DNA from 2 places in the Peribacillus sp. NPDC097675 genome. Region 2 is predicted to be linked to the other one. Evidence: riboswitches for the same ligand, from Rfam matches in the RefSeq annotation. Region 2 holds a riboswitch; the other holds the start of a gene.
The links. A riboswitch is a leader RNA that binds a small molecule or an ion and turns the genes downstream of it on or off. The one in region 2 is predicted to bind glycine.
Positions count from the first base shown of each region.

Region 1: linked by a shared signal. The riboswitch ahead of gcvT (glycine cleavage system aminomethyltransferase GcvT) and the one ahead of ACQKL5_RS08895 (amino acid permease) in region 2 are both predicted to bind glycine.

Region 1 covers NZ_JBNNSK010000001.1:387,687-406,775, forward strand. Annotated here, with positions in the region: gene ACQKL5_RS01910 (helix-turn-helix transcriptional regulator) at 1-614, opposite strand, end outside; gene ACQKL5_RS01915 (Spx/MgsR family RNA polymerase-binding regulatory protein) at 827-1,207, shown strand; gene comGA (competence type IV pilus ATPase ComGA) at 1,309-2,385, shown strand; gene comGB (competence type IV pilus assembly protein ComGB) at 2,345-3,403, shown strand; gene comGC (competence type IV pilus major pilin ComGC) at 3,484-3,792, shown strand; gene comGD (competence type IV pilus minor pilin ComGD) at 3,833-4,243, shown strand; gene ACQKL5_RS01940 (hypothetical protein) at 4,230-4,568, shown strand; gene comGF (competence type IV pilus minor pilin ComGF) at 4,516-4,995, shown strand; gene comGG (competence type IV pilus minor pilin ComGG) at 4,988-5,374, shown strand; gene ACQKL5_RS01955 (YqzE family protein) at 5,465-5,662, shown strand; gene ACQKL5_RS01960 (YqhG family protein) at 5,709-6,506, opposite strand; gene ACQKL5_RS01965 (DEAD/DEAH box helicase) at 6,484-8,172, opposite strand; glycine riboswitch at 8,485-8,580, shown strand; glycine riboswitch at 8,584-8,667, shown strand; gene gcvT (glycine cleavage system aminomethyltransferase GcvT) at 8,783-9,889, shown strand; gene gcvPA (aminomethyl-transferring glycine dehydrogenase subunit GcvPA) at 9,908-11,251, shown strand; gene gcvPB (aminomethyl-transferring glycine dehydrogenase subunit GcvPB) at 11,248-12,705, shown strand; gene ACQKL5_RS01985 (rhodanese-like domain-containing protein) at 12,836-13,219, opposite strand; gene ACQKL5_RS01990 (lipoate--protein ligase family protein) at 13,418-14,254, shown strand; gene ACQKL5_RS01995 (vitamin B12-dependent ribonucleotide reductase) at 14,643-17,213, shown strand; gene ACQKL5_RS02000 (MFS transporter) at 17,385-18,632, shown strand; gene splB (spore photoproduct lyase) at 18,980-19,089, shown strand, end outside.
Region 2 covers NZ_JBNNSK010000005.1:237-5,217, reverse strand. Annotated here, with positions in the region: partial or broken gene ACQKL5_RS08905 (transposase-like zinc-binding domain-containing protein) at 209-1,028, shown strand; gene ACQKL5_RS08900 (hypothetical protein) at 1,125-1,442, opposite strand; gene ACQKL5_RS08895 (amino acid permease) at 1,665-3,011, opposite strand; glycine riboswitch at 3,203-3,283, opposite strand; gene ACQKL5_RS08890 (amino acid permease) at 3,731-4,981, shown strand, end outside.

The sequences.
Region 1 (19,089 bases), on a different contig from region 2:
GATTCAAACATACCTTTTAAGAAGAAATTGTGCATCGTACAGATTGTATTGGGATCTGCTGAGGTAACTTCTTTAAAGGGGCAGTTATAAATTCGAAAGAATATTTTATTATGATCCTCATCTACCATTATTTCGGGAGAGAACCCTGCAATCGTTGCAGCATTTTTAAGCATGCTGACTTTTTCATCGAAGCTCAGGTTGTCAATGGAGGTAGATTTGATTCTCAATTGTTGATTTATCAACTCTTCTCCGAACGATTTACCAGTCTCATAAAGCGCCTTTTTTCCTGCATCGCCCAGTGTCATCATTGTCTGAATGGCAATCTTTGAAAGGAGCTGATAGTCCCTGAAAGGAAAATGAAGTTGAATAACTTTATCTGATAAGCGGTAGATCCTGCTAGGACGTCCGCCTTTTCCCGTTTTTCGTGCCTCTGATGTCAGCATATCTACATCTTCAAGTTTAGATAGATGGAGGCGGGCCACATTGGGATGAATTTCAAAGGAGTCAGCGATTTGCTGGACAGAGACCCCATGATGATTATTCACGATATATTGATAGATATAATATCGTGTTGGATCTGCTAGTACGTTGGTGATTCTTAACGTTTGTTCCATTGTGTCCTCCTAATTCCAAGTTTAACTAATTATATTATAATACAGACAAAAAAAATTGGAATGAAAGAACCAACAAATTTACCTTAATTAAGAAAATGTTCACATTTCAATCGGATTTATAGAGTAAAAATATATACAAACATTATACAAATGTTGTACAATATCGTTATAGAAAGAAAAAAACACAATATGTGAACGGAGAGTGATAAAAGATGGAACGATTAACTTTCTTCTCGTATCCAAGCTGCACATCTTGCCGTAAAACAAAAAAATGGTTGAAGGCCAATCACGTGAGCTTCGATGAGCGTCATATATTCAAAGATACCCCAAACGAGAAAGAATTAAAGCGTATTCTCGAATTAACGACCGAAGGAATGGATGAGGTCTTGGCAACAAGAAGTGAAGCATATAAAAACTTAGACGTTAACATTGATGAGATGGTACTTTCCGATGTACTTCATCTATTGACAAACGAGCCAAAATTATTAAGACGACCGATTCTAATAGATGGTGAAAAGCTAGTGATAGGTCATAATGAAGATGCTTTACGAAATTTAGTTTCTCATAGCCTGGATTTGAAAATGAGCATATAAGTCTATTCTCGAATTTATTTTCGAGAATTTTTTTTATTAGGAAGGAATTTGTCTTATAACGTCGAAAATCTACTACAAGAAAATATGGAGGTGATGAATGATTGATATCGATTGAAAAAACAGCAGAAAAAATCCTTACCAATGCCATTAGACTATCGGCATCGGATATCCACTTTTTACCACGCAGGGAAGGCCCCCTCATTCAATTTAGAATTGATAACAAGCTCGTACCTCAAGAAAACCTCTCTTTCTTTGAAACGGAAAGGCTCATTTCCCATCTGAAATTTCTTGCCGCAATGGATATTGGCGAGAAAAGAAGGCCCCAAACCGGAGCCATCACCGTCAACCTGGCCAATAAAGTGGTTGGACTTCGACTTTCTACCTTGCCGACCACACATTCCGAGAGTTTGGTAATCCGATTGATCCCCCAGCAAAATATTCTACCTCTACAAAAGTTATCCTTGTTTCCCAATACCGCTCAAAAACTAATAGCCCTTTTGAAACATTCCCATGGGATGATCATATTCACAGGACCAACCGGAAGTGGAAAAACGACGACCTTGTATTCCCTTCTTCATCATGCACAAGAGATGATCAACCGAAATGTCATCACGCTTGAGGATCCGATTGAAAATGAATCAGAAAAAGTATTGCAAGTCCAAATTAATGAAAAGGCGGGCATAACGTATTCTGTCGGTTTAAAGGCGGCACTCAGGCATGACCCCGATATTATCATGGTCGGGGAAATAAGAGACTCCGAAACGGCCAAGATTGCAGTCAGGGCTGCCTTAACTGGCCATTTGATACTCACAACTATGCATACAAGAGATGCCCAAGGAGCCATTTCTAGGCTACTTGAATTCGGTGTAAGCTGGCTAGAGATTGAACAGAGCTTGATTGGCGTGACTGCTCAAAGATTGGTCGAGCTGAAATGCCCGCATTGTGAAGGTGAATGTAAGCCTGACTGCTCAATGACATACCGAAATAAGAGGGCAAGTGTGTATGAATTGCTTCATGGAAAAAGTCTAGCTGAAGTTCTGCAGGTGACGAAAGAGGAACAAGGAAAGGGGAAGGCCACTTACCGTCAGTTAAAAGACGAAATAGGGAAAGCGGTAGCGATGGGCTATGTGAATCAAGATGAATTTGAAAGGCTGGTTTACGAGGAGACCGAAAAGTAAATGGACGTTAAAAGAACAAGCTGTCTTTATTGCGAAGCTAGGTGAATTATTAGCCCATGGCTATCCCTTGGCCGAAGCAATCCACTTCCTGGAGTTCCAAGAATCGAAGAAAAAGTCCGGGGATTTCAATCGGGCTATTGAAGATTTAAGAAGTGGACACCCGTTGCATCAAGTGTTAACGAACCTTAAATTCCATCCAGAACTAGTGAGTTTTATATTTTACGGCGAACAATATGGCGACCTTGATCGAGCGTTGAAGGAAGGGGGACTTTATTGGAAGAAGCGAACGGAAGATACAGAAAAAGTGAAAAAGCTAATGGTCTATCCGATTTTCTTGTTCTTCTTTGTGAGCATCGTATTTTACGTTCTCCAGAGTGTTCTTCTTCCCAAGTTTCAAACAATTTTCTTTACGATGAATGTTAAACAGAATCTAATTCTGAATTTGTTGGCTGCTTCTTCAGGTATCCTCCCAACCATCCCCTTTATCCTTCTTGTATTGCTCCTTTTCTGTTATTTATTCAAGCAATTTTGGTTCGATAAGCTATGTCCCTTGAGGCAACGGCGACTATTATTGAAAATCCCTCTGGCAGGTCCCTTTTTTAAACTCTACGAAACATACTTTTTTGCAAGTCAGTTCAGCGGGTTGCTCGCTGGGGGACTATCCATTAACCAAAGTATTAAGTTATTCTCCATAAACCAGCAGCAACCATTCTATCAAAAACTTTGTTCCATCATTAAAGATGATTTGATGGAAGGGAGATCTCTAGAAGTAATCTTTCAGGAACAGCCATACTTCGATAAGAACTTGTCGATTATCACAGCAAATGGACAAAAGTACGGCCGGTTGGATTCGGAGTTACTTCACTACAGCCGTTTTTTACTGGAAAAGATTGAAGAAAGAATGAATACGATCATGAAAATCATACAACCGCTTCTCTTTTCATTAATTGGGCTATTGATTATTTCTATCTATTTGGCTGTCTTACTGCCAATGTTTTCTCTTCTCGATGGAATATAGGTACTAGAAAAAAACAGGAGGTGAATCTGCTCCGAAAATAATTGTGTGATACCTGTTATTTTCTTGTTTAGCAGATTGATATGAAGAAATATTTAAATGAGAAAGGCTTTACATTAATTGAGATGCTTATCGTATTGCTCGTTATTTCGATTCTATTGATCATCACCATACCAAACATCACAAAACATCAATCAACCATCCATTCCAAGGGTTGTGAAGCGTTTGTAAAAATGGTTCAGGCTCAAGTCCAGGCCTATGAAATCGACAATTCCAAGTTGCCTTCCGGTATTAGTGAATTGGAAACGCAAGGGTATCTTAAACAAAAATCCTGTCCGAATGGGGATAGCATCAGTATAGACAATAAAGGAAAGGTTACGGTCGTTGAGTAGCGACCTTGGGAGGGTTAGCCCTTCATCCGGAGGTTACACCATGTCGGAAACCCTAATTGTCCTGGTAGTATTTCTTCTGTTAAGTGCATTAGGTCTTAACTTATACCCGAATTTTTTTAAAGGAATGGAAAATAAAATGTTCCTTAATCAATTGAATGAAGATATTTTTTATGCTCAACAGTATGCAATAAGCCACGAAAGTTTGATTTATTTTTATATGGATAACGAGAGAGGTGTTTACACCATTTATTCATATAAGGAAGAAGGGATACTAGAGAGGACAATCCCGAAAGATATACGGTTTTTGAAAGGGACGTTGGGGGCTGCGTTTTATTTTAATCAGTATGGAAATGCATCGAAAGCCGGTACGATGACGATTGATACGACGAATGGGAAATACAAGCTAGTAGTCAATATTGGTAAAGGGAGGTTCAGGATTGAGAAACAGTAAAGGATACGTCTATTTAGAAATGATAGCTTCCGTTTCCATCTGTGTATTCTTAGTGGTGTCCATTCTGCCAATCCTTGTAGAGTCGATGTCCAATCGGAAAAATGTAGTCTTAAGGGCTGACGCCCACTATTTGCTGTATGAAAGGTTGTCGGCATACATGGACGGAGAGATAGGAGCTGTTAAAGAGGATATTACGTATCAGGAAAGACTATATGAATTGACCTGGAGTGCCCAAAAGGGGGGTTCCGATATGGTTGAAGGATGTGTTCGATATGAAAACGCAGCGGAAGAATATGAATCGATTTGTGATGTTGCGAAAAAATGAAGGGTTTACAATGATTGAAATGCTTTTTTCCTTAATGATCTTGATGACTATTTCACTCTTTGTCCTACAGCTTTTTACAATCATTCAAACACAGATAGGAACGAAAAATAAAATTCACCCTAAAGAGTGGGAGATTTTCACCTTGCAAATGCAACAGGAAGTCAGAAGCTCTAAAAGCCAGGATGTGGTGGGAAATAAATTGTTTTTACTGTCAGGTGAAGATTTATCCATGATTGAACAATATAATGACAAGCTTAGAAGACGTGTTAATGGCGAGGGCCATGAGGTCATTCTTCAGAACATATCGAATGTAGAAGTGGAAAAGAATGGCGATGTTATTGAGATCCATATAACGGATAAATCAGGTAAGAATTTCATACGGAAATTTCATCCTTTCCTTAAGAATCAGTTGGTGGCTGATGAATAATCAAAAAGGAGTCGTATTCCCGATGGTTATGATTATAGCTAGTGTATTTATCATGTTCTCAATCTTGATGATTGATCAATTTGTCATCGATAAAAAATTTTATAAAGAAGTAGAAGAGACGGAAATTTCCGATCACTTAGTGCATCTAGCCGTTAATGAGGTGACAGCCGAATGGGATGGAGAGTTACCTAAAAGCATTCAGGGGGATATCTCGTATCCGAATGGTGATGTGCATTATAAATTAACGAAACAAGATGTTCGTTATGCCTATATCGAATTTGCATCCTTGTCCAGGAATAATCGGACAAGTCGAATCATCATTCTTTATGATAAAAAAATAGGTAGAGTAATAGAATGGATAGAAAAACTCAAGGACTAGCCGTTCTTCTGATCTGAAGTACTGAAGATGAATAAGGGCGTACGATTAAAAGAAGCATATTTCGGACATACTTAGTCAGGGGTGATTTATATGTCGACAAATGCTTATATCAAATATATTACACAGCAAATCGTACAGTACTTCAATTTATCGAAGAGGGAAAGAAAAGAAAAACGGCTTCACCGAAAAGAGGATAAAGAACCTACTGTCTCTCATTGGTTCGGTATCGTTCCTTTTGCATTGTCCATGTTCATACGTAAAATCAAAAAGAGAAAGCAGATGTCTTGAGCTTCCGTTCAGACATCTGCTTTTTTTTGATTTGTTTAGGAGAAAGTTATGCTAATGCTCGGTCGGATAAATAAAACACCCCACCATTGATGATGGAAATTTGTATGTTTGGTTCATATTGGGCCTGCAATGCCTGTTTCTCGGTAAAATAGCTTTCACTTTTCTCCTCCATATCCTTATAGAAATGTTCCAACAATTCAAGGTCGGTCTGCCAACGTACCATAGCTTCTTCTGCCCAGGCATGGTCATCATTCTCAAAGCTTTTACGAATATAGGTATCAAGCCTGGACAAACCGCTTTTTGGCATGATTAAAGGCGAAAGGGTAAACGAGTTATCCGGTATTTTTGGAGTGACCTTGAGCGGCAATAAACGTTCGTGAAATCCTTCTATGATCTCCCCGGAAATCAAATTAAGACCAATAGACATGAAAATATCTTTTTTTCTGTCACATTGATAAGATATCTTTACGTTTTGTGTTAGCCAGGGGAGCAATGGACTTTGTCCGGTTTTTAAGAGAGGTCTATCCTCAAAAAGCCTGATGAAACCTGCCAGTCTTTTGGTTGATTGGATGATTTGGTGAAGCCGTGGCGACCCAAAGTGAATTTTTTCCCCTTTCATATCTGGTGGTGCCAGTTCGGGGTGCGTGATGAAAGTGAGTTGACCAGGATTTGGTATCCCCCCGGTTTTTTCGAGATAATGCCAATAAAAAGGTCTGTTCATCAGTTCCTTATCCATTTCAACTGTTAACTGAACTGTGAGATAGGCTGAGGTATCTTCTAGCACAACACAGTCATTCGCTTGAAAGTAGGTTAATAAAAAATCATGAATTTCCTGTTGCTGCATGAATTTCACCATCCTTCATATCTTGTGCGAACTGAATCATGGAAGTTAAATTATCCATTTTTATTTTCATTTCGCCTTCCGTTTTGGATTCTCCGACAACATCTATTAAATATTCCTCGATATTGGTTATTTCCAATTTTGTTAATATATCATCCAATTCCCCTATGACCTTTTCAAACAGATGAATTTTCTCATATAACAATTTCAATATATGTTCTTCCACAGTATTTTTCGTTGCAAAGTTATAGATCATGACGTCTTCCTCTTGCCCAAGCCGATGAATCCGTCCAATCCTTTGTTCTAATCTCATTGGATTCCAAGGTAGATCAAAATTAATCAAATGGTGGCAAAATTGCAGATTGATTCCTTCTCCACCAGCCTCGGTGGCAATCAAAACTTGGATTTTCTTTTGAAAGAGTTCCCTCATCCAATCTTTTTTCCCACGCTTAAATCCACCGCGAAAGGGTACGGAAGAAATGCCGTGTTGCTGTAAATACCATTGAAGATAAAGTTGGGTAGCCCGGTATTCGGTGAAAATGATCACCTTGTCATCAATTCTTTTAATAAGTTCCAAAGCTTTCTCAGCCTTTGAATTCTGTTCGGTAAGATTCACCTTCTCGAAAAGTTCATCTAACTTTGATTCGAATTCAGCGCTCGGTTCTTTATATTTTTCCTTCATATTCTTCAATGTATAGTAGACTGCTTCTCTGCTACTGCATGCTTCCCTTTGGAGGGTAAGTGAAGAAAAAGCGCTTCCCTTCGTACCTTCTGACATCGGTTTAAACTTGGTTACGGCATCATACAAGGCTTGTTCTGTCGGTGAAAATTCAATGATAATCGTTTCGACATTCCGCTTCGTCCATTCTATCCCCGTATCGGCACGGCGATTCCTTATCATGACCGTATTGACGAGGTCCTTTAAATGCTCATCTTCAAGAATGTTCCGACCTTTCCCTTTATATTTCTCGGAAAAGAGTGTGGCATTCCCTAAGTGTCCAGGTTTTAATAAAGAAACGAGATTAAAGATTTCTTCGACTTTATTTTGAATCGGAGTTGCAGTCAGCAATAAACAAAATTTCTTTTTAAGATTTTGAACAAATTCATAGTTCTTCGTTTTATTATTTTTAAGTTTATGAGCTTCATCGATAATGATAAAGTCATATTCTAAATTAGAGATGATATCCCGATGGGGGGCTCGTTTAGCCGTATCGATGGACGAAATAACGATATCACATGATTCCCATACATAACTCTTTCTCTGTACGACTGCGGGAATATGAAATTTAGTATTCAATTCGAAAGCCCATTGGGTGACAAGTGATGCAGGCACAAGGATCAAAACTTTCTTGACTAGGCCGCGAATCATATATTCTTTTAAAATCAATCCTGCTTCAATCGTCTTACCAAGTCCGACTTCATCAGCCAATATGGCTTTGCCATTCATATCTTCAACTGCCTGTCGCGCTGCTTCTAATTGATGGGGAAGCGGCGTGAGGTTTGGAAGATGTTTTGGGGCTTGTAGACCCTCGAAATCAGGAATGATCAGGTTCTCTTCCATATGGACAGCCAATTTATAAAGGTCCCAGTTTCCCCACGGTCCATCATTTTCCATCTTTTGAAGAAATTCATCATTCCACTCAGAACTGAAGGATATATTAATTTTCATTGATACTTGCTCCTTCTTAACACGTAATTTTCTTATTTGTTGTTGGACCCATGTCGATCATGTAATAAAATCTTTCTCTACGAAAGTTATTGCAGAGAAAAGTATCTTGGGGTAGGATGTAAATATATTTAGAAAATTGCAATAGTAATGAAATATAAGAATGAGTTTACAAATCTTAGTATTCATAGTATTAGCATTCGGCGCATGCTTTATCCAAGATTAACAAAGCATAGATATTGCATTAGTTCTAGATATTTGAAAAACGTTCAGTCGGGAATTGTTGATTTTTTAACCATTTCCATTAATAAGCGGGTGATGGTAAGGGGAGAGACTACATATCTATAGATGTAGCGCCGAAGGAGCAAGCTTAGCAGTGAATCTCTCAGGCAAATGAACTCTTATCGGACGCGACTCTGGAGAGCGCCAGACTACTAATGATGGCCACCAAAGGGGAAAACCTATTATATAGGTAAACTTTCAGGTTTCAGGACAGAGAAAAAGCCAGTTTGGCTTTCTCTGTCCTTTTTTGTGTCCTTTTTCACATTTAATGGATTCTAGGGAAAACAGCTGGTGATAAAGGTAAGCATTCATAAATAGGGGAGGTCATTTTTTGAGCACTTTGAAAAGAACGCCATTATTCGAGGTTTATAGTGAAAACGGTGGGAAAACGATAGATTTTGGTGGTTGGGAACTTCCGGTACAGTTTTCGGGCATTAAAGATGAACACGAAGCTGTACGTACGAAAGCAGGCTTATTCGATGTATCGCATATGGGAGAGATAGAGGTGAAAGGCCTTGAAAGCCTTGTCTTTTTACAAAAGATGCTGACAAATGATGTATCTAAGCTGAAAAAGGGTGGAGCATTATACACGGCCATGTGTTATGAAAATGGAGGGACGGTTGACGATCTTATCGTTTATCAAAAAGCGGATGACGATTATCTGCTCGTGGTTAATGCAGCCAATATCGAAAAAGACTTTAATTGGCTTCAGGCTAATGGTATGGAAGGTGTCAAAATCCATAATGTTTCAAACGATTATGCACAACTCGCTTTGCAGGGCCCCCATGCAGAAAAAATATTGCAAAAAATAACCGAAAATACGGATTTGAGCACGATTGGCTTTTTTAAATTTAAAGAAGACGTCGACATTCATAATATATCCACGATGGTTTCACGTACAGGGTATACGGGAGAAGATGGCTTCGAGATATACTGCCAGAGTGAAGATGGTCCTGCCCTTTGGAGAGCGATTTTGGAAGCCGGTAAGGAAGAAGGAATACAACCGATTGGATTGGGGGCTCGTGATACCCTCCGGTTTGAAGCAAAACTACCATTATACGGGCAGGAACTTTCACCGGATATCACTCCAATCGAAGCCGGTATTGGATTTGCGGTTAAAACGGAGAAGGATTCTGACTTTTTTGGGAAAGCTGTGCTTCGTGAACAAAAGGATAAAGGGGCACCGCGTAAGCTTGTTGGTATCAAGATGATCGAACGTGGCATACCTCGGCATGGCTATAAAGTATACAGCGGGGACAAAGCCATTGGTGAAGTAACGACAGGGACTCAGTCGCCAACATTGAAAAAAAATGTAGGATTGGTGCTTATAGATAAGAACCATTCAGATCTTGACACCGAAGTTGAAGTAGAAATACGCTCAAAAAGACTGAAAGCTATTATTATAAATACGCCTTTTTATAAAAAAAGAGGAAAGTAGAAGGGAATGGTCCATAAGATGAAACATCGTTACTTACCGATGACAGAACAGGATAAACAGGAAATGTTGGAAGTTATAGGAGTCAAAACTGTAGATGATCTTTTCAGTGATATTCCAGAAAGCGTTCGCTTTCAAGGTGAATATGACATAAAACCAGCCAAATCGGAACCAGCTTTACTGAAAGAATTATCAAAACTAGCTTCCAAAAATGCGGATCTTAAAAACTATGTATCCTTCCTTGGAGCGGGTGTATATGATCATTATTCACCTGTCATTGTGGATCACGTCTTATCCCGTTCGGAGTTTTATACAGCCTACACCCCTTATCAGCCGGAAATTTCTCAAGGGGAACTTCAGGCCATTTTTGAATATCAAACGATGATTAGTGAATTGACGGGTATGGAGGTTGCGAACTCCTCCATGTATGACGGGGGAACGGCATTAGCCGAAGCAGCCATGCTTGCTGCCGGTCAAACACACAGGAAAAAGATCCTCATCTCAGCAACAGTACATCCAGAATCAAGAGAAGTGGTGAAAACATATGCCAAAGGACAACGTGTTGAAGTCATCGAGATTCCTCATAAAAATGGTGTCACGGACTTGGCAGCATTAAAGGACCTGGCTATGGATGATATTGCAGGCGTGATTGTACAGTACCCGAACTTTTTCGGACGCATCGAACCGTTGAAGGAGATGCAAGAGCTCATACATAATGTGAAATCCATGTTCATCGTGTCCAGTAATCCACTTGCACTTGGTGCATTGACCCCACCAGGTAAACTGGGTGCTGATATCGTGACAGGCGATGCCCAGCCATTCGGAATTCCGGCCGCCTTCGGTGGACCTCATTGCGGATATTTTGCGGTCACGAAGAAACTGCTCCGTAAAGTCCCAGGCCGTCTAGTAGGGCAGACGGTTGATGAAGACGGGAAACGTGGATTTGTACTGACGCTTCAGGCACGAGAGCAACATATACGCCGTGACAAGGCGACATCCAATATATGTTCCAATCAGGCATTAAATGCATTAGCAGCCTCTGTGGCGATGACGGCACTAGGGAAAAAGGGCGTCAAAGAAATGGCTGTGCAAAATATTCAAAAAGCTCATTATGCAAAAAAAGCACTACAGGAACATGGAATAGAAGTTGTATTTGAAGGACCCTCATTTAATGAATTCGTCATTAAACTTTCTCTTCCCTTCAAAGATGTCAATAATAAGCTCTTTGAAAAAGGAATGATTGGCGGCTTTGATTTAGGTTCGGTTTATCCGGAGTTGCCAAATCATATGTTAGTGGCAGTTACGGAACTTAGAACAAAAGAAGAAATCGATGCATTTGCGCAGGAACTGGGAGGGCAACTATGAATAATCAAGATCAATCACTCATTTTTGAAATCAGTACATCCGGTCGAATTGGATATAGCCTTCCGGAAATGGATGTAGCGGGCGTTTCACTCGAGGAGATCATTCCTGCTGATTATATACGTGAAAACGAAGCTGAGCTTCCAGAGGTTTCAGAGCTGGATATCATGCGTCATTATACGGCTCTATCAAAGCGGAATCATGGTGTGGACTCTGGGTTCTATCCGCTCGGGTCCTGCACGATGAAGTATAATCCGAAAATCAATGAAAACGTAGCAAGATATAATGGTTTTTCCCATATCCATCCCTACCAAGATCCATCGACCGTTCAAGGTGCTTTGGAGTTATTATATGATCTACAGGAACATTTAATTGAAATTACGGGAATGGACCAGGTGACTTTACAACCGGCTGCGGGTGCGCATGGTGAATGGACGGGTCTAATGATGATAAGGGCTTTCCATGAAGCCAATGGGGACTTAAACCGGACGAAAGTCATCGTTCCCGACTCGGCTCATGGAACGAATCCGGCATCGGCAACGGTCGCCGGTCTGGAAACGATAACCGTGAAATCCAATGAATTCGGGCTCGTGGACCTTGAAGATTTGAAACGAGTCGTAGGTCCAGATACGGCAGCACTAATGCTGACGAATCCGAATACGTTAGGCTTATTCGAAGAGAATATCCTCGAGATGGCACAGGTTGTTCATGAGGCTGGTGGAAAATTATATTATGATGGAGCTAACCTCAATGCCGTTCTTTCCAAAGTCCGCCCAGGAGATATGGGATTTGATGTTGTGCATTTGAATCTCCATAAAACATTCACCGGCCCTCATGGAGGCGGAGGACCTGGATCTGGTCCAGTAGGGGTAAAGGCGGAACTGATTCCCTATTTGCCTAAACCGCTTGTGATCAAAGATGGTGATCAATATGTTCTTGATTATGACCGTCCGCAATCCATTGGACGCGTCAAGCCCTTTTATGGTAACTTCGGCATCAATGTAAGGGCATATACGTATATCAGGTCGATGGGTCCGGACGGTCTTAAGACCGTTACCGAGAATGCAGTCATCAATGCAAATTATATGATGCGTAGGCTGGAGCCGTATTTCGATTTGCCGTATAACCGTCATTGTAAGCATGAATTTGTACTAAGTGGACGTAGGCAAAAGATGTTGGGTGTTCGCACATTGGATATCGCCAAAAGGTTACTGGATTTTGGGTATCACCCACCAACCATTTACTTTCCGTTAAATGTAGAAGAGGGAATGATGATTGAACCGACTGAAACGGAGTCAAAGGAAACGTTGGACGCTTTTATTGATGCAATGATACAAATAGCCAAAGAGGCAGAAGAAACCCCTGAAATCGTTCAGGAGGCGCCTCATACAACAGTAATTAAACGCCTGGATGAAACATTGGCTGCCAGGAAACCAATTCTTCGTTATCAAGGTTAACGATTCGTATAAAAAAATCCCTGCCAACTGGCGGGGATTTTTTCGTTTGGGCATTCCTATGTATCACGTGGAAATAAGACGCTTAATTGTTATTCATGCTTCCCTTTCCCGTACCGAACACAAAATGCACTTATTTCTTCGCCTTAATCTTACCTGTCCACATTTTGAATCCGCCTTTTAAATGGAAAAGTTCTCTGTAGCCCTTCTTGTATAGCATGGCTGCAGCTCTTCCACTAATGATTTCACTTTGAGCGTACAAATAAACAGGCTTGTCCTGTCTAATTTCGACTAACCGGGTCTTCATTTGTGTCATAGGGATATTTCTTGCGCCTAAGATATGGCCATTATCAAAATCATTGGGTTCCCGCACATCGATTAATTGCACTTTTCTGTAGTTTGCAATAAATTCTTCCTGTGTTAAGGTTTTAACGATCTTACGTTGACGGAACCAATTAAAAAGTGAATATGCAACGATGGCTACTATGATGACGATTAGTGTATATAAAATCTCCAAACATAAAAACTCCCTTCTACCTAAACGAATACAGACAATGTCTATTATATAATTGGTTGCACCAATAATCAAAAAAAACTTCATAAATATTTCTAGCTTTTCTTCCTTTCTTTTTAAGCGTGCAAAACTCTGGTAAACTACTATTTGTGAGTTTTTTTAAAGAGGGTCTAATGAGCCTAGCGGAAAAGAGGGGTAAGTATGGCAAAAGAAAAATGGGGATTCATTGATTCAGGTAATTGTTCGGCTGCTTATAATATGGCAATGGATGAAGCGCTCCTAAACTGGCAGAGTAATGGAGAAATTCCACCCATTATCCGATTTTACGGGTGGAAACCAGCTACATTGTCAATTGGGTATTTTCAAAAGGCAGAAGCTGAAATAGATCTAGCAGAAGTTAAAAGGCAAGGTTTAGGTTTCGTCCGCAGACCTACAGGAGGACGGGCTGTTTTGCATGAACATGAATTAACCTATAGTGTAATCCTCCCCGAGTCCTATCCGGGAATGCCAAATACAGTTACAGAAGCATATCGAGTGATTTCTGAAGGAATATTAATAGGGTTTAGAAATTTAGGATTGGATGCTTATTTTTCTGTGCCGGAAACCGAGCAGGAAAAAGCGCTGTTAAAATCACCAAAGTCCTCAGTCTGTTTCGATGCCCCAAGCTGGTATGAGCTAGTCGTTGAGGGAAGAAAAGTTGCTGGCAGTGCACAAACGAGGCAAAAAGGTGTGATCCTTCAACATGGAGCTATCCTGCTTGAACTTGATGAGGATAAGTTATTTAGTGTATTTAAATTCTCCGATGAGCGGAAAAAAGAAAAAATGAAAAATAATCTAAAGAATAAAGCAGTGGCGATCAATGATCTTGCCGGTAGAAAAATATCAATTCTCGAAGCGAAACAAGCCTTTGAAAAAGGATTTGCTGAAGGACTGTCGATTGAATTGGAACCATTTGAACTGAATGGACAGCAATTACAGGAAGTGAAGGACATTGCCAAAAATAAATACGAAAGCGATGACTGGAATTTTTTGAGGTAGAAAAAGCAAGAGAATGAAATTCGATAATAAATAAGTTTTTTCAGATTTGTGTGAACAAGTTTGCTTTTCCTTTAACGTCAGGGCTTTGAAAGAGGTAGACAAAAAGCAAGGTTGAAATTCATTGAAATCTGTCGAAAATTTATTCAAAATCGACATTTTCCTCCCTTTTGCTAACTCAGTTAATAGATTTATCGTTTGACAAAATCAAAAGACAATCAACGTGGACACAATATATAGTAGTTTAAATAATTACTTAAACACTACATGTTGAATTTTGAGTTTCGCTATGATAAATTTAGTGTAACTTGTTAAGCGAAACGGACATGTAGACTACATATTGATTTTTGCAACAAGAACGGATCTTGAAACATGTAAAGGAGAGGGAATTATGTCAGTTGTAATTAAAGAAGCTTTAAAGGTTGATCTAGAAAGGTTGAATAAAGATATATCTTTATTTCCCCAAGTTCATCCTGTAACGGCTGATATGAAAATGATGCATAAAGGCGTGTCTCGTCTGGTTATGCTTGACCGCTATTCTTTTAAGGATACTGAAAAAATCACACTCTCTGCTGGCGATTTTGTAGTATTGACCATTAAAGAAGATCCGAAATTTCCTGCACGTGGACTTGGCTATATCGTTGAAATTGATTGGGAATCGAAAAAGGCGAAGGTTTTGGTGGATGATGAGTTCCGCGGAGTGCTAGATAATCCAGAAGAAGTGGAAACAGGAATTATTAATCGGCCGCTTGATATTATCGAAAAGCCGCTTGAAATATATTACGAACAAATTGCCAAGCGTAATGCAACGGGTCTGGCTTCAGTAGAAACGACTGAAGAGAAAAGAACAGAATGGTTCCAAAAATTTTATGAGGAACTGAAGGACCTTAATTTTGTGCCGGCCGGCCGTGTTTTATATGGTGCAGGTTCCAACACGGATGTGACGTATTTCAATTGTTACGTAATGCCATTCGTTCCAGATTCCCGGGAAGGGATTTCTGAACATAGGAAACAAGTTATGGAAATCATGAGCCGTGGAGGCGGAGTTGGTACGAATGGTTCGACGCTGCGCCCAAGGAATACCCTAGCGAAAGGGGTTAATGGGAAGTCTTCAGGATCCGTTTCATGGCTTGATGATATAGCGAAATTGACTCACTTGGTTGAACAGGGTGGGAGTAGACGTGGTGCCCAAATGATCATGCTTACCGATTGGCATCCTGACATTGCTGAGTTCATAATTTCTAAAATGCAAAATCCAAGGATTCTTCGTTATCTCATGGAGAATACGAAAGATGAAACCATAAAAAAATATGCATCGGATAAATTGAAATTCACGCCGCATACCGAACAGGAAATGGCCATGTATCAAGGAATCATCAATTATAAAGAGATTCCAGGCCAAGGTGGATTCAATGAGAAAATCATTAGGGAAGCCGAGGAAAAAGTTCGTATAGGCGGAACATATAGTGTCCATAATCCGGACTTCTTGACTGGTGCCAATATTTCAGTCTGTTTAACGAAGGAGTTCATGGAAGCCGTCGAAAAAGATGGTGAATATGAATTGCGTTTCCCAGATGTCGAAAGCTATGATGCGAAAGAAATGGCGATTTATAATGAAGAATGGCACAATGTGGGTGATGTGCGCGAATGGGAGAGAATGGGCCATAAAGTCCGTGTCTACCGTAAAATCCGTGCTAAAGAGCTTTGGAATTTAATCAATATATGTGCGACGTATTCTGCTGAGCCTGGGATATTCTTCATTGATAACGCCAATGAGATGACGAATGCAAAAGCTTATGGACAGCAAGTGGTGGCCACAAACCCATGTGGTGAACAGCCGCTGGCTCCATTCTCCGTTTGTAATCTAGCTGCGGTCAACCTAGCTGAAATGGCCGATAAAGACAATAAGACCGTTAACTACGAAAAGCTTAAAAGAACGGTTGAAGTGGGCGTGCGGATGCAGGATAACGTCATTGATGCAACTCCTTATTTCTTAGAGGAAAACAAAAAACAAGCACTCGGTGAGAGACGGGTTGGACTAGGTGTGATGGGTCTACACGATTTGCTCATCTACTGTGAAACCGAGTATGGTTCAGAAGAAGGAAAGATCCTGGTAGATAAAGTGTTTGAAACGATTGCGACATCAGCCTACAAAGCTTCAGTGGAACTTGCAAAAGAAAAAGGCAGTTTCCCGTTCCTAACTGGTTCCACAGACAAAGAGACGACTGAGCTTAGGACACGCTTCACGAATACTGGGTTTATGAAAAAGATGCCTGAAGATATCCGTGAAAGTGTTGCCGAACACGGCATACGCAACTCGCACTTATTGACCGTTGCCCCAACGGGAAGCACAGGAACGATGGTCGGTGTTTCGACTGGTCTTGAACCATATTTCTCCTTCACGTATTTCCGTAGTGGACGCTTAGGGAAATTCATTGAAGTCAAAGCAGACATTGTTCAGGAATACTTGGATCGTCATCCTGAGGCAGATCCTGAGAATCTTCCGAAGTGGTTCATTTCGGCAATGGAACTGGCTCCGGAAGCCCATGCAGATGTTCAGTGCATTATTCAACGTTGGATTGATAGTTCCATCAGTAAAACGGTTAACGCTCCAAAAGGATATACCGTTGAGCAAGTCCAAAAAGTATATGAACGTTTATACAAGGGCGGTGCAAAAGGCGGTACGGTATATGTAGATGGAAGCCGTGACAGCCAGGTACTGACGCTTAAAGCTGAAGAAAACCAAATGGAACAGCAACTTGAAATGGATGGCTTAACAGATGTGGAAGAAAAGAAAAAGGTCGTTCTGGTCGATACCATCAATGAATTGCGTTCGACTAATGTTACGATTGGATCAGAAGTAGGTAACACGTGTCCAGTTTGCCGTAAAGGTGAAGTTCAGGAAATGGGCGGTTGTAACACATGTACGAATTGTGGTGCACAATTGAAATGCGGACTTTAAACTGAAGGATAATTAGTCGTTGAGGAGAGCTAAACAGCTCCCCCAGCGACTTTTTTTATTGTCAGATTTACTTTTATTTCATGTTCATACATTTTTTATAAAGGAGATTTCGTGAAGGATTTTATTTTTTATGGTTAAACTATTCATTATTAACTACGATGAGGTGTATGAATGGAAAACCAGAAGAGTAATAAGAAGGTAAGCGTTTGGTGTATTGTCAGCATGGCCTCGATTCCTCTCGTGATGACACTGGGGAATTCAATGCTTATACCAGTACTGCCTGTTTTTGAGGAGAAAGTAAACATATCATCTTTTCAATCAAGTATGATAATCACCAGTTATTCGGTAGCTTCGATCTTTCTCATCCCGGTTGCGGGTTACTTATCTGACCGGATTGGAAGGAAAAAAGTTATTCTACCAAGTTTGATCTTAGCTCTTATAGGAGGATTGATTGCGGGTTTTGCTTCCTGGAAAATGGAAGACCCTTATACTTGGATCATTATAGGACGGGTCCTTCAAGGTATTGGTGCATCTGGCGCATCACCAATTATTCTTCCATTAGTAGGAGATCTATACAAAGATGATGATGAAAAAACCAGTTCGACTCTCGGTATCGTTGAAACATCAAATACGTTCGGTAAAGTGTTGAGTCCCATTTTAGGGTCATTGTTTGCAGCTATACTTTGGTTTTTACCGTTCTTTTCAATATCTTTTTTTAGTTTGATTTCCATCGTTCTCGTTTTCTTTTTCATAAAGGTTCCAAAGAATGAAGATGAACCGGTAAAATTCAAGGAATTCATTAAAAAAACGAAAAGCACCTTCAAGGAAGAAGGAAAATGGCTTTACTTAGTCTTTTTATTGGGCGTTTTCGTCATGCTCATTCTTTTTGCAGTGCTATTTTTCTTATCGGATAATTTAGAAAAAATACACCATTTAAAAGGAGTGAAAAAAGGCTTCGTCCTGGCCATTCCTTTATTCTTTTTATGTGTTTCATCTTATGTAGCGGGAAGGAAAATAAAAGGAAGCATACCATTAATGAGGAAAATCATATTGGTTAGCATATTCTTGATGTCAGCAAGTATAGCTTTTGTTGGCTATACAAAGGCAAAAATCATCTTCTTGCTCATCCTGACCTCCCTATTGGGAATTGCTATAGGTGCTATGCTCCCAACCTTGGATGCTCTCATCACAGAAAATATTGAAAAGGAACAAAGGGGAACGATATCATCATTCTATAGTGCTGCACGGTTTATTGGTGTGGCGGCTGGACCGCCACTCATGTCGATTTTAATGAAAAATCATTTGAACACAAGTTATATCATTGCTGGAGTGATGGGCTTGGTCTTGCTTTTCTTTGTCTTTAAATTCATTACCGAAGATACGATGAAAACCGAAAAAACGGGGAAGGCCGAATCCTGATTCAGGATCCGGCCTTTCTATATTGTGTCAGTTATTTTCTATTTGCTGACCGATTTCCTTCTCGGCCAAGTAATGATTCACTCTTTTACTATTCTAAAAATAAATTTTGTCCAATGAATCTCTAAAATGTATTGAGATATTGGATTTTCGTTACTCGTGACTGCCATATAATCATTTTGTCTTTTTTGAATGAATCATGTTTTCCTTTCATTATTGGTCTCCTTTCTTGTATTTACCAATTTAATTTAATCATGAGGATAAAGGAAGAAGTTAAAACTATCCTTATAGATAAATTGACTAGTTTAAATAAAACCATGACCTGATATGGTCGCAGAATGGAGACGAATATGAAACCATTTATCCCACAACTTGTGTATATAGAACCAAAGGCACTGGAATACCCGCTTGGAAGAGAACTAAAACAGAAATTTGAGGATTTGGGTATCGAGATACGTGA
Region 2 (4,981 bases):
ACATTCAAAATCGAATGATAAAATACCCTTGTTCAACTATCGGTAGGAGGATTAATATCTTTTTATGTTGAACTTTTTCTGGAAGGAAAGAAGCAGTTTAGAAGAATTACTATTTTAAATCAAGGCTATGTTAAAGTTATTGGTTGATATTGAATAAACCCTCTTCTTTTGTGGGATCCTGACTGTAAATTACAAAAGGAGCATTCAAATGACTTTAACGACCATACTAGCTGATATTTCTTCTTTAAATGATAGGGACAAAGAATCCATTTTTAAATTATCTAACTCTCTATTTCTCGGTATCGACTTCCCAACAAGGAGCTTTAATTGGTGAATTAAGAGAGAGGAAGTTTTCACACGGTTTTCATTGTCGTCATTGTGGAAGTACATCAGTGGTTCGTTATGGTAAACGAGATGGTCGCCAACGTTATAAGTGCAAAGACTGTCATAAATTAAGCAGTGATTTGACAAATTCCCCTATGTACCGTTCAAAAAAGGCAGACAAATGGATTCCGTTTATTGAATGTATGTTGAATGGTCTATCACTTCGTGAAACCGCTAAAAAAGTGGGCATTACTCACGTCACTGATTTTTACTGGAGGCATAAAGTGTTGTCTGCTCTCGCAAAAGAAAATATAGGTGTTTTTGAAGAATGTAGAAGTAGATGAAACATACTACTTAGAAAGCCATAAAGGGAGAAGAATGATTCCAAATCTTACAAGTCTTATACATCTAATATCGATGTGGAGCACATCATCATAAACGGCAGTAAGAAAGAATATGTAAAGAAAGGCATCTACCACCTCAATAATATTAATAATTACCATTCCCGTTTAAAGAGATGGTTAAGTCGCTTTAATGGAGTTTCTACGAAGTATTTACAACTATATGTAGTGTGGTTTCAATTTCTTGACAGTTGAAAAATGGAGAATGATTTAAGCAAGAAAAAGCAAATGCTTATCTTGGCAAGTGTTCATGGAACATGGGAAACAGCAGACAAGTTAAGGCTGAGAGACTATGCATTCTAAATAAAAGGTGCACATAGAAAATGAGCTGGGAAATATATCTCCAAGCTCATTGTATTTTGATATCCCTTTTTTCATCTTACTAAGCTACCCATTAGTTCATTGATTATTTGGTTTCCTGTTATTAATAAACCACTCGATATCATGTTCTTTTAACCGATAAACAAGGTCGAAATAATTTTCTTCTGAAAGAGACCCTTTCATTTCAGCAATAGGAAGACCCTCTTCCCAGTATTGCTTATATTCCTTTTGACTAACTTTTAGCAAATTATAGATTGGTTCATAATCATAGTGGATTTGATAAACTACTTTCCCTTTTTGTTCAGGATTTTCTTCTGCCTGAACACTTTGTGAAAAGGTTATAAATACTGCACATAAAAGAAGTGCTTTTTTCAGGGTCTCCTTCAACACTGACATAAAACTTCCCCCTTTATAATTAGTTCAAGTTTATTGTGTCGGGTTCTATTTATATTATGTCCCTTATTTTTACAAATAGCCTACTTTAACTGTTATGTCCCGTTAGATTAAGTGTAATCTTTCACAAACTCGTTCTTACAATAACCAATTGAGGTGAACTTAATTTAATCAGGTGTTGGGTACGTGTGACCATACCCTTTCACTATAAATCAACCTTTGCCTTTAACATAGCCTATTTTTTCTATAGTTATATAGGACAACTAAAAGAAGTAACCAAATCGGTGTCAGCAATAATGAGGACCGGGTGGCTTCAGCAAATAGCATGACGATTAAGATGAAGGCAAACAATCCTAAAATCACATAATTGATGAAAGGTGTCAAAGGAGCCCGGAAAGTCGACTGGGCCCTCAAGTCCGGCCTTTTTTTCGTATACCTGATATGGGATATCAAGATGATACTCCAGACCCAAATGAAGCAGATGGCACTGATTGTCGTCACGATGGTAAAGGCTTGTTCCGGTATGACTTTGCTTAGCAATGCACCGATGGAAACGACGATGGTGGATGTAATCAATGCGGTACTTGGAACAGCATGTTTATTTAATTTTCCAAGTGGAGCAGGAGCTTCATTATTGTTGCTTAACGTATAAAGCATGCGGCTTGTTGAAAACAATCCGCTATTACCCGCGGAAGCGGCCGACGTCAACACGACGAAGTTGATAATGCCAGCAGCAATCGGAATCCCGATCAAGGCAAAGACTTCGACGAAAGGACTGCTTGACGCATCCAGCTGCGTCCATGGATTGACGGAAAGGATGACGACGATGGCACCCACATAGAAAAGCAAAATCCGGAAGGGGATTTTATTGATGGCTGATGGAATGTTCTTTTTCGGATTCGCTGTTTCAGCTGCTGTCACTCCGATTAACTCAACTCCGACAAAGGAGAAGACGACCAACTGTAAGGATAGCAAGAAGCCTGATACCCCGTTCGGGAACATGCCGCCATGACTCCAAAGATTGTTGAGGGAAACGGTACCTGTCTCAGTTTGGAAACCAATGGCAAGTAAGATGACCCCAACAATGATCAAGGCGACAATGGTGATGATTTTAATGAGGGAAAACCAGAATTCCAGTTCCCCAAATAGTTTCACAGTCAACAGGTTCAATCCCAATAGGATCACCAAGCAAGCAAGTGCCGGAACCCACTGCGGAATATCGAACCAATACTGCATGTAGACACCGACAGCAATGATATCGGCCATGGCCGTCATGATCCAACAGAACCAATAGGTCCAGCCGGTCACATACCCAGCCCAAGGACCGATATATTCAGTCGCGAATTCGGTGAATGATGTATACCCTGCATTGGACAAGAGTAATTCCCCTAAAGCCCTCATGACAAAAAATAAGGAAATCCCGATTATCAAATACGAAAAGATAATGGAGGGACCCGCCAACTGAATGGCTTTACCAGATCCCAAAAATAACCCGGTACCAATGGTTCCACCTATGGCGATGAGTTGTACATGCCGATTTTTCAAATCCCTTTTCAATTCTTGATTAGCCACTTTCTGCGCCCCCATTGTTGAATTTCTAAGATGTAAGTACTTTGTCTTTGATGCCAATCAATCACTAGGGCAATGAATCTGTCCACTTATGTAGCGATTTCACTTCGTTTTTTGATGATGATTGGAAAAAAGACAATAAAAAAAGAGATTGGGAGTCCAATCTCGAAAGGTTAAAAAGAATAACAAATATTCGTTACTCTTCTGTCCTTTTGCCTGAGATTGTGAATCCTTCGGCGCTGCACGTTTTGTACAGTCTCTCCAGAAGCTGCTCCTGCTATAGTGTGACCCATAGCATTCATCGCTTGCTTAGTATGCGGTTAATAAATGATTCCAATGAGAGGAAAACATTTATTGTTCTTTTGAAATAATAATGGAATTCTATCACTGAATTAGGAAGAGGTCAAAGGGATATATTGTAAGTGTAGTGATAATAGAAAAAGAACCGACGGTAAGAGAACAAGCTGATGAGAAAAAAGAGATAACTTCTATGACCTCAAGAATTGAAGCTTACATGAGGATATTTTTCTACTAAATTAAATAATGCACTGTATTTCCTGAAAGTACATTTGTATTTTGACAGAATATTTATTATTATAAGATAGGAAATTATTTTGTGGGGTATAGTACTAAGAGAAATTGCATGCATACTAGTTTACTAATATTAAATAAATCGGTAAGAGAATAGTCATTTCAAGCTTGATCATATGGAGGAGTTAACCATGTCTAACAAAGAATTAACGAGAGGGCTGGAGGCGCGTCATATTCAAATGATCGCTTTGGGCGGTACGATTGGTGTTGGGTTGTTTATGGGATCTGCCAGCACAATAAAATGGACAGGTCCTTCCGTCATGCTGGCGTATGCCATAGCCGGGATTTTTATCTTTTTCATCATGCGTTCAATGGGGGAAATGCTATATTTAGAACCTAATACGGGTTCCTTTGCAACATTTGCGAGTGATTATATTCATCCATTGGCAGGGTTTATAACTGCCTGGAGCAACTGGTTTCTATGGGTGTTGGTCGGCATGTCAGAAATCATCGCCGTAGGGTTATATATGAAATATTGGTTCCCTGAGTTACCTGCTTGGATACCAGGTGTAGTGGCAATGGTCATCCTTGGGGCGGCCAACCTTATTTCTGTAAAATCCTTCGGTGAATTTGAGTTTTGGTTTGCGCTCATTAAAATAGTCACGATCATCTTGATGATCGTTGCCGGCCTAGGTCTTATCTTTTTCGGAATCGGAAATGGTGGAGAGGCGATTGGTCTATCCAATTTGTGGGCTAACGGTGGATTCTTCACAGGGGGATGGAAAGGATTTTTCTTTGCACTTTCTCTAGTCGTGGCTTCTTATCAAGGCGTTGAACTCATCGGGATTACTGCCGGGGAAGCGAAAGACCCGAAAAGGACCATCACAAAAGCGATTCAAACGATCATATGGCGCATATTAATCTTCTATATTGGCGCAATATTTGTCATCGTCACCGTCTTTCCTTGGAATCAACTAGACGGGCTTGGAAGTCCATTCGTTTCCACCTTTGCCAAAGTCGGTATTACGGCAGCAGCAGGGATCATCAACTTTGTCGTGATTACGGCGGCGATGTCAGGATGTAACAGTGGGATATTCAGTGCAGGGCGCATGCTTTATACCCTTGCAATGAACGGGCAAGCACCAAAAATCTTTGCCAAAGTATCGAAAAGCGGAGTGCCGGCCTATTGTACAATCGCTGTCATGGTGGGCTTGGCCATTGGTGTCGTCCTGAACTACCTAGCTCCGCCAGAAATCTTCCTGTATGTGTATAGTGCCAGTGTGTTGCCCGGGATGATTCCATGGTTCGTGATTCTTATTAGTGAGCTAAGGTTCAGGAAGGTACGAGCGGAGGAAATGAAACACCATCCATTCAAAATGCCTTTTGCCCCTTATACCAACTATGCAACAATTGCTTTCTTACTGTTGGTATTGGTCGGGATG